3 regions of the Priestia sp. HNGD-A6 genome follow, and region 3 is predicted to be linked to each of the others. Evidence: riboswitches for the same ligand, from Rfam matches in the RefSeq annotation. Region 3 holds a riboswitch; each other region holds the start of a gene.
The links. Region 3 has a riboswitch for lysine ahead of SCI76_RS16900 (aspartate kinase). Riboswitches for the same ligand answer to the same signal wherever they lie in the genome.

Region 1 (3,286 bases), 2.2 Mb from region 3:
CTGAACAAAATCAGGTACAGTAAATGTACTAACAAGCTGATTTAAAAGCGTCATTTTTTCAGCTGTATTTTCACTGTCACCCATTAATTCTTTAATGGCAGAAGTATCTACGTTGTGCAGCGGATTGTAAAGTGATGCGCCTAAAAAGCCTAGAACGGCTGAAACAGCAGCAGTGGCGACAAACACAACGGCGATACCTAGCATAATTTTACCAAGACGTTTCATTTCGTTCATGTTTGCGATCGCCGAAGCCACACTAAAAAAGACAAGGGGAACGATAATCATGAACATTAAATTAAGAAACAAATCACCAAAGGGCTTTACGACTGCCACATCGGGCCCGATAGCATATCCTGCTATCCCGCCAATTAAAATAGCGAGAAGCAGAATAAGCGATGATCTGTACGTTTTAAATACACTTAAAACCATATAGATTTCCTCCAAACAACAATAGCTTCTTTACTACGCAAGAACAGCTATCATTTGCTCATTGCATACGTAGTAACGACTGGCTTTACATCTTTACGCACCAAATCTTCGTATGTTTCTCGCTCTACAGCAAGACGAGCTTCTCCATTTTTCACAAATACAACAGCAGGGCGCGGAATACGGTTGTAATTGCTAGCCATTGAATAGTTGTAGGCACCTGTAGAGGATACTGCTAGTAAATCTCCTTGATTAACGCGCGGTAAATCGATATCCCAAATAAGCATATCTCCTGATTCACAGCATTTCCCCGCAATTGATACTGTTTCATCTTTTTTATCCGTCACTCTATTAGCCAAGACAGCTTCATGTTTTGCATCGTAAAGAGCAGGACGGATATTATCGGTCATACCGCCATCAATTCCTACGTATTTGCGTACACCTGGAATCTCCTTCGTTGAGCCGATTGTATAAAGCGTTGTACCTGCTTCTCCTACGATGCTTCTTCCAGGCTCAATCCAGACTTCCGGAAGGGTATAATTCTGTTCAGTTAACGTGCGGCTTAGCTTTTCTGTCAGTGCATCTACATAATACTCAACTGGAAGTGGAGAGTCGCTTTCGGTATAACGAATACCAAAACCACCACCTACGTTTAAAACTTTTACTTCAAATTCCATTTTATCACGAATACTGAATAAGAAATCAGTTAAAATATCAATGGCGCGAGAAAAACCATCTACTTCAAAAATTTGCGAACCAATATGACAATGAATGCCTAAAAGATCGTAGTAAGGCTTTTCTAATGCAGAACTTACCGCTTTCATAGCCTGGTCATTGGAAAGACCAAATCCAAACTTGGAGTCTTCCTGTCCGGTCATAATATACTCATGTGTGTGGGCTTCAATCCCTGGAGTAACACGCAGAAGAATAGATGCTTTCTGTTTGCGCTCAGCTGCTAAGGCATGTAAAACTTCAAGTTCGGTAAAGTTATCCACAACAAAACAGCCAATATTCGCATCAAGAGCCATTTCAATTTCTTCAATCGTTTTGTTATTTCCATGAAAATGAATGCGTTCAGCTGGATATCCCGCTTCAAGAGCTGTAAATAATTCGCCTCCTGAGACCACATCTAATGACATATCAAGCTTCGTTAAAAGGCTAGCCATTTCCATACAAAGAAACGCTTTCCCTGCATATGCGATTTGATATGAAAATCCGCTTCTTTGAAAGGCTGAATGGAAGGCCTTGCATTTCGTCTCAATTAATTCTTGATCGTAGATGTATAGGGGAGTGCCGTATTGTTTTTTCAGTTCGACCGTATCGCACTGCCCAATTTCTAAATGATTGCTGCTGTTAATTTTACTCGTTCCATGTAAGTACATAATCCGTATCCCTCCATTTAAATCATTCAACTATAACTTTGATGGTCAGTAGAAAAACACAAAAAAGACCCGTGAAGTGATGTTCACGCGTCTTGGTTTCATAATAATAAAGTATTATTACATTCTAGGCATCAACATCTCTTCAATAGCTCTCCACAAACCAAGTGGTTTGTGACAGCTCAGCATTTATTCAATACTGAACCAGTATATGAACACAATGGATGTTTATATACTTCGGCACGAAATCCCTTTTACTTATCTTCACAGACTCCATTAGTCTCCAATAAGTGACTCTTGATTTCATGCACCTCTATTCTCAGAGAGGAAAATTATATTTAAATGTAACTCCTATTATATTTCCTTTTCCTCCGTCTAGTCAATGAAAAGTTAAGGCATAGGAATATTAAAGAAGATAAATAAAAAAGCTATGAAGCTTCCAGATAGAATCCAAGCAGCCAGCGCTGTCTTCTGATGAATGACTAAAAGTGAGAACGTGACAATATTGAAGAGAAAAGAACATAGCAGCGACCATCCATAATGATGAGTGATACTGTGATTAACATAAGCAATGAACTCAATCACAGTAAATAAAAGCGCCCACAAAAGAATCCACCACAGCCGGCCGCTTACATGCAGCGGCAGCCTTCCTAAAAAAACCGGTATAACAAACGGATAAATAATTAAGGTTATTCCAAGAGAAACCATTAGGTGATCGGGTAGAAAAAGATGATCAATACCAACAGGGTGAAATACCCATACGCGGTGATGAAACAGCAGCACTTCATAAAGCAAATTCCCCGTGACCCAAAACAGCAAAGTAGGGTAGTATTCTTGATACCTTCGCCACTTGCCAAATAGTAAACCAAGAATGATAAAAAATAATACAAATGAAGATTGCATACGCTCTCCTTAAAATAATGGTTATTTCTTTTTATTTACATATTATAGTGGTTTTATTCTTTCATTTTTTTATTCAGCACCTATAATAGAAAAGCCGTAAGCCACAGCGTTAAAGACGTATTACCACTATTTACGGCTTTCTTCACCCTGTTATAATCTTGGTAAAAGAACTTCTACCGCTTTTGTTTACGAGACGAAAGGAGCTATATGTCAAAGTCAGCAAGGCTTAAAAATAAGCTTAAAATAGCTTCGCCTAGTATGTGACTTCTTTTTTTGCTATGCTAAAATTGCATACATATAGCATGAGAATACTAGAAGAAAGAAAAGGGTGTTTTGGTATGAAAACATACATCGTAGTTGGAGCTGGGGTACTTGGAGCTTCTACGGCATATCATTTAGCAAAAGCAGGAGCAGATGTGACATTGATAGATCGCAAGGATGCTGGTCAAGCTACTGATGCAGCAGCAGGAATTGTTTGTCCGTGGCTTTCGCAGCGTCGAAATAAAGCATGGTACCGATTAGCAAAAGGCGGCGCCAAGTACTATCAAACATTAATTCAGCAATTAGAAGAAGATGGA
Region 2 (3,286 bases), 2.0 Mb from region 3:
CCATTTGTATCCTAACCAAACAATTAAGAATAAAGGAAGTCCGATATAAGAAACAAGTACACCGTACCAGTCAATCGAGTCACCCATAAACGCCGAATAGTTTTGGCCTAAAATAACAACGGCACATAAAATAAAGGCAAAGATAGGGCCAAATGGGAAAAGTTTTGCATGATATGGAAGTTCACTCAAATCATGACCTTGAGCAACAAATGCTCTTCTAAAACGATAGTGGCTGATCGCAATTCCTAACCAAGCAATAAAACCAGACATACCAGAAGCGTTAAGTAACCACGTATATACCGCACCGTCTCCAAAAAATGAAGCACCAAATGCAAGTGTACCGACAAGTGCCGTTGCGATTAAGGCATTAACTGGAACGCCTCGTTTATTCACTTTTGCTAAGAACCTTGGTGCTTTTCCATCTTTGGCTAAGTTCCACAGCATACGCGTAGAAGCATACATGCCTGAGTTACCAGCAGATAAAACAGCTGTTAAAATAACGGCATTAATCGCTGATGCTGCAAACGCCAGACCTGCTCGTTCGAATATTAAAGTAAACGGACTTACTCGCACGTCATCACTTGCTAATGAATTCGCTGTGTATGGAATAAGCATCCCAATAACAAAAATAGCTAAAATATAAAATAACAAGATGCGCCAGAAGACTTGTTTAACTGCGCGAGGAACCGTTTTTTCCGGATCTTCACTTTCTCCAGCTGCGACTCCAAGCAACTCTGTTCCTTGGAATGAAAAACCAGCTGCCATAAAGATACCTAGTACAGTGAAGAATCCACCGTGAATCGGTCCATCACCAAGCGTGAAGTTTTTAAAACCTGGTGCTTCATTGTTAAAGATACCAAAAATCATCATAATACCAATAACTAAAAAGATAATAACCGTTACTACTTTAATTAACGAAAACCAAAATTCAGATTCACCAAATCCTTTTACAGAAAGGTAGTTAAGCCCAAACATAATTAATAAAAACAGGGCACTCCATAAAATAGAAGAAGAGTTCGGGAACCAAAATTTCATAATAAGGGCTCCAGCGGATAATTCAGCTGCAATCGTAATAGCCCAGTTATACCAGTAGTTCCAGCCGAGAGCGAAACCAAAGGATGGATCTACAAAACGAGACGCATACGTACTAAATGAACCAGCTTCAGGCATATAAGCTGCTAGCTCTGCTAGGCTGGTCATCAAAAAGTAAACCATTACGCCAATAATAGCGTAAGCTAAAAGCGCTCCCCCAGGTCCTGCTGTGTGAATTGCTCCACCACTTGCTAGGAATAAGCCGGTTCCGATGGCTCCTCCTAATGAAATCATCGTTAAGTGGCGAGATTTCAACCCACGTTTTAATTCTTGCTGCTCTTGCATAGATAAATACTCCTTTCGAATGTACGGAAAGAGACGGGGATAACATAAAAAAAGCCCGCAGTATATGTGCGCGCTTTTAAATCTGAAAACCGCGTCAACCTTCCGTGAAGATAGCTCTTCACATCACTCGCATGATGTGACAGTTCTGTTCCTGTTCGGAGACAGCCCCAGCTTAAATCAACCGAGAAGTGATTTAAACTTCGGCAATTTTTCCTTTCAAGCAACATCCTCAATGTTCTCTGCATTTCCGTTACTTTACTATTAAAAACTGCGACCTCTACCTCATCGATTAGGATGAGGGTTTTTTATATTCAATTGACATAAAAGAAGTATAACAAATACTAAAACGATTGTCATTATAAAAAATAGATTCAGAAAATAGAAACATCTTTGAAATCTCTCGAATCTATTTTGTTACGTATGGTATAATAAACATTGTCTTTATACTACATAAATATCCAAACGTACCACAGGGGGAGCCGCCGTGCTGAGAGTGAACGAAATGTTCAGACCCTTTGAACCTGTTAGTTAACGCTAGCGTAGGAATGTGGGAATAGTAGCATATATTTGCTTACTCCTGTGTAAACCGTTTGATATGAATGATTCAAAAACAGGAGTGAGAAACGTGAATAAAGCATTACCTTTACAGGCTAAAATTGAAATAGCTATTTTTGCAGCATTGGCACTTCTACTTGACCTTTTGCCTTCAATTAAAATTGCGACGGCTGTGAGCATTTCGTTCTCCATGGTGCCCATTTTTATTATGTGCTTTCGCTGGGGAGTAAAAGGCGGGGCTCTATCCGGTCTATTATGGGGGCTTTTGCAGTTAGCGACAGGAACAGCTTATATTTTAACAGCGCTACAAACATTTATTGAATATATTGTAGCTTTTGCTTTTATAGGTTTTGGAGGTATTTTTTCACAATCTATTAAAACAAATTTAGCTACCAATAACAGATCAAAAGCTTTTGTTTTAATTGTTTTATCCCTTATTATCGGCAGCTTCGCACGTTATTTCTGGCACTTTATTGCTGGTATTATTTTCTGGGGATCGTACGCACCAAAGGGTATGTCCGCTCTGTGGTATTCTTTTTCAATGAACGGTATTTCAATGGTAGGGTCACTAATAGCCTGCTTAGTCATTCTTTCATTGTTAATTCCATCGGCATCAAGAATGATTGTAACTAAATCACACTCATCATAAGAAAAAAGACTAAATCTGCCAAGATTTAGTCTTTTTTCTTATTTGTCACCTTTGTTTACACAAAAGTGTGTCAGGTTTGATAACATAGTTAGTGAAATATTCAAAAAACTGTTTTATGATAGTCAACATATTCAAACGAGATAAAGGGTTGATCGTATGCTACAGAAATGGATCACGAGCATAGGTTTAGATATTGGAACAAGCACAACAAAACTGATTGTAAGCAAACTGTTAATAGCAAATCAACAAAATCAGTTTACGCTGCCAGGCTGTCAAATTATTGATCGTCGCGTAACGTATGCAAGTTCCATCTATACAACACCTATGGTAAACGAGGTTGAAATCGATGTTCGGAGGTTAACGCTATTACTAGAAAAAGAGTACAAAAAAGCAGGAATCTCCTTAGATCAGGTGGAGGCGGGTGCTGTGATCATCACAGGAGAAACGGCTCGGAAGCAAAATGCAGAGAGTATCGTTCACTATCTAGCTGAACACGCTGGGAATTTTGTTGTTGCAACAGCTGGTGCTGACTTAGAAGGAATGTTAGCGGCAAAAGGATCGGGAGCAATCGAACATTCTGCTGAAACCAATAAAGTGATTGCCAACATTGATGTAGGTGGAGGCACTGCTAACATCGCCTTATGTCAAAATGGAAAAGTGATTGAAACGTTTACCCTGCATGTAGGCGGAAGATTAATTCGGCTA
Region 3 (3,286 bases):
ACGTGTTAATTCCAGAGCTTCTTGGAGACGAAACGAATACCATCTCATACTGGGCAGGAAAACACCTTGCGCGTAAATATCCATTAAATACAATGGATGAAATCGTCGCATTTTTTAAAGCAGCTTCCTGGGGAACACTGACGCTTGCCAAAAAAGATAAATATTCACTAGAGCTTGAGTTATCAGGTGATGTGGTCAGCAAAAGATTTCAGCAGGAAACTTGTTCATTTCATCTTGAGTCAGGGTTTGTGGCTGAACAGATTCAGCGTCAAAACAACTGCCTAACAGAAGCCTACTTAACACCTAAAGAAAAGAACGGAAAAGTGCTGATTTCCGTGCAGTGGGACCGAAAAGATATCTTACCTACCGAAACCCGTGCGGAGCGTTATAAAAAGTAAGAAATACGTATATATAAAAGACGTGGAGATACCACGTCTTTTTTCTTTTCTTTATACTTGCACTGCCTGCTGCTCTTCTAATTCAAATGCTACGTGAAGCGTCTCAACAGCTTTTACCATATCAGCATGCGGTACAACTGTAGATACTTTAATTTCAGACGTGCTGACCATCTTCACTTCAATTTTCTCTCCTGCCAGCACTTCAAACATTTCGGCTGCAACACCTGGATTAGATATCATGCCAGATCCCACAATCGATACTTTAGCCAGACTGCTTTCATGTTCAATACGCGTATACCCCAAGGTAGATTTATACTCTTTTAAGACGGCAAGAGCAGCTTCTACATCTACAGTTTTAATAGAAAATGAGATAGAGAGGCGATTATTAGCCGTTACGTTTTGAATAATAATATCCACATTTAACTGTTCTTTTGCTAATGCTGTAAAAATAGTAGAAAGAGTTTGTAACTCGTTGTTTAACCCTTCAATTGTCACCCGTGAAATATTATCTTCAAACGCAATTCCTCTTACGACTAAGTTTTGTTCCATTGAAACTTCCTCCTCAACAATCGTTCCATTCTCGTTTTCTAAGCTTGAACGCACTTCTAGCGGTACCTGATAATTTTTTGCAAACTCAACAGCGCGCGGATGCAGCACCCCTGCTCCTAAATTGGCTAATTCTAACATTTCGTCATATGAAATAGAATGAAGTTTACGAGCATCTTCTACGTAGCGCGGATCCGTCGTAAACACTCCTGTTACGTCTGTATAAATATCACATTTTGCAGCTTTTAGTGCCGCGGCAAGAGCTACTGCCGTCGTGTCAGAGCCGCCTCGACCTAATGTTGTAATGCTTCCATCTTCTGAACAGCCTTGGAATCCAGCTACTACTACGATTCGACCTCTATCTAATTGGCTTTGAATACGAGTCGTGTCAATGTGCTGGATTCGTGCATTGCTGTGAACTGCTTCCGTCTGGATACCAGCTTGCCAACCTGTTAGCGAAGTGGCTTCATGACCTTTGAATTGAAGAGCCATTGTTAACAGGGAAATCGTTACTTGTTCTCCAGTTGTAAGAAGCATATCCATTTCGCGTTTACTTGGACTGTCCGTAATATCACTTGCTAATTTCACCAGTGCATCTGTGGTTTTGCCCATTGCCGATACAACAACTACTACTTGGTTACCGCGCTCTGCTTCTTGAATAACACGGTTTGCTACATGTTGAATACGTTCAACAGAACCAACAGATGTTCCACCAAATTTTTGAACGATTAATGCCATAATTTTGTTCATTCCTTTTCAATAAATTTGCATATGCAGGATGATGAGAAGCTAAATTTTTTTACTCAGACAATAAAAAAAGCAATGAGATGAGCTCTCATTGCTTAACGAACGAAAATTATAAAACATAACCGTCCACTGCCGTGAGATAGCTCTCCAAGAATCTACATCTTGACAATCCTACGTTTATTCAACGCAGAACCAGCAATCATTACTATGAGGTAATGTTCACTTCGGCAAATTTCCCTTTCCGCATCGTTCATAAGGGCTCATACCCTTCCTGATGCGTACTGATTAAATTTGCACCTCTATCTTCACTTCATTTGATGAAGTGTCGTATGAAATTAGTTAATAGCTTATCAAATATTTTCTATTATTTCAAGACTATTTTTGTAATGTTTCATAAATTTTTTCAGCAATGTTCTGAGGAACACCTGAATTTCGAATATCTTCAATCGTTGCTTCTTTCAATTTTTTCACCGAACCAAAATGCTTTAACAAAGCTTTTTTACGCTTTTCTCCCACTCCCGGAATGTCGTCCAGAACTGACTGAAAAGCGGACTTAGAGCGCACTTGACGGTGGAAGGTAATCGCAAAGCGGTGAACTTCATCTTGAATTCGCTGAAGCAAATAAAATTCTTGACTATTGCGTTCAAGCGGTATGATTTGAGGAGGCTCACCAATCATCAGATTGGAGGTTCTGTGCTTATCATCTTTGACAAGACCTGCTGTAGGCACTAAAAGTCCCAATTCATTTTCGAGAACGTCCTGTACTGCAGCTAAATGCCCTTTGCCTCCATCTACAACAATTAAATCCGGAAGCGGAAGACCTTCTTTTAACGCTCTGGAATACCGTCTGCGAACGACTTCCCTCATGGAACTGTAATCATCTGGTCCCTTTACCGTCTTAATTTTATATTTGCGATATTCTTTCTTTTCCGGTTTCCCATCAACAAAAACAATCATCGCAGAAACTGGGTCTGTTCCTTGAATATTTGAGTTATCAAATGCTTCAATCCGATAAGGAGCGGCAATTCCAAGCTCCTCTCCTAACCGTTCAACTGCGCCAACTGTACGCTCTTCATCTCGTTCAATTAAATAGAATTTTTCACCGAGCGCAATCTTTGCATTTTTACACGCAAGTTCTACTAATTCTTTCTTTTTGCCTCGCTTTGGATGCTGAACCTCTACTTCTACTAACTTCTCAGCTAACTCTGCATCAATCGTTGCTGGAACCATCACTTCTTTTGGCTTAATATTTTTGGCATAAAACTGACCGATAAAAGTTAAGAAATCTTCTTCTGGCTCTTTATAAAAAGGAAACATAGAAACTTCTCGCTCAATTAATTTCCCTTGGCGAATAAAGAAAACTTGAACACACATCCAGCCTTTATCGTAAGAATAGCCAAACACATCTCGATTAACAAAATCATTAAACGTTACTTTTTGCTTTTCCATTGTCGCTTCGATATGAGCAATTTGATCTCGGTATTCTTTAGCCCGTTCAAAGTCAAGTTCTTCTGAAGCTTTTAACATTTTTTCAGTTAACTCTGTTTTGACATGCTCATATCCACCATTTAAAAACCGCGTGATATTTTCAATAA

Region 1: it holds a riboswitch for lysine, as region 3 does, so the genes downstream of both, lysA (diaminopimelate decarboxylase) here and SCI76_RS16900 (aspartate kinase) in region 3, are expected to answer to the same signal.
Region 2: it holds a riboswitch for lysine, as region 3 does, so the genes downstream of both, SCI76_RS01120 (amino acid permease) here and SCI76_RS16900 (aspartate kinase) in region 3, are expected to answer to the same signal.

The regions. Positions count from the first base shown of each region.
Region 1 is NZ_CP138621.1:426,357-429,642, reverse strand. It holds gene SCI76_RS02265 (dicarboxylate/amino acid:cation symporter) at 1-429, opposite strand, end outside; gene lysA (diaminopimelate decarboxylase) at 480-1,808, opposite strand; lysine riboswitch at 1,947-2,129, opposite strand; gene SCI76_RS02255 (CBO0543 family protein) at 2,196-2,708, opposite strand; gene SCI76_RS02250 (NAD(P)/FAD-dependent oxidoreductase) at 3,047-3,286, shown strand, end outside.
Region 2 is NZ_CP138621.1:209,336-212,621, forward strand. It holds gene SCI76_RS01120 (amino acid permease) at 1-1,377, opposite strand, end outside; lysine riboswitch at 1,481-1,665, opposite strand; TPP riboswitch at 1,840-1,940, shown strand; gene thiT (energy-coupled thiamine transporter ThiT) at 1,973-2,581, shown strand; gene SCI76_RS01130 (ethanolamine ammonia-lyase reactivating factor EutA) at 2,738-3,286, shown strand, end outside.
Region 3 is NZ_CP138621.1:3,315,368-3,318,653, reverse strand. It holds gene SCI76_RS16905 (YslB family protein) at 1-398, shown strand, start outside; gene SCI76_RS16900 (aspartate kinase) at 450-1,682, opposite strand; lysine riboswitch at 1,824-2,001, opposite strand; gene uvrC (excinuclease ABC subunit UvrC) at 2,067-3,286, opposite strand, start outside.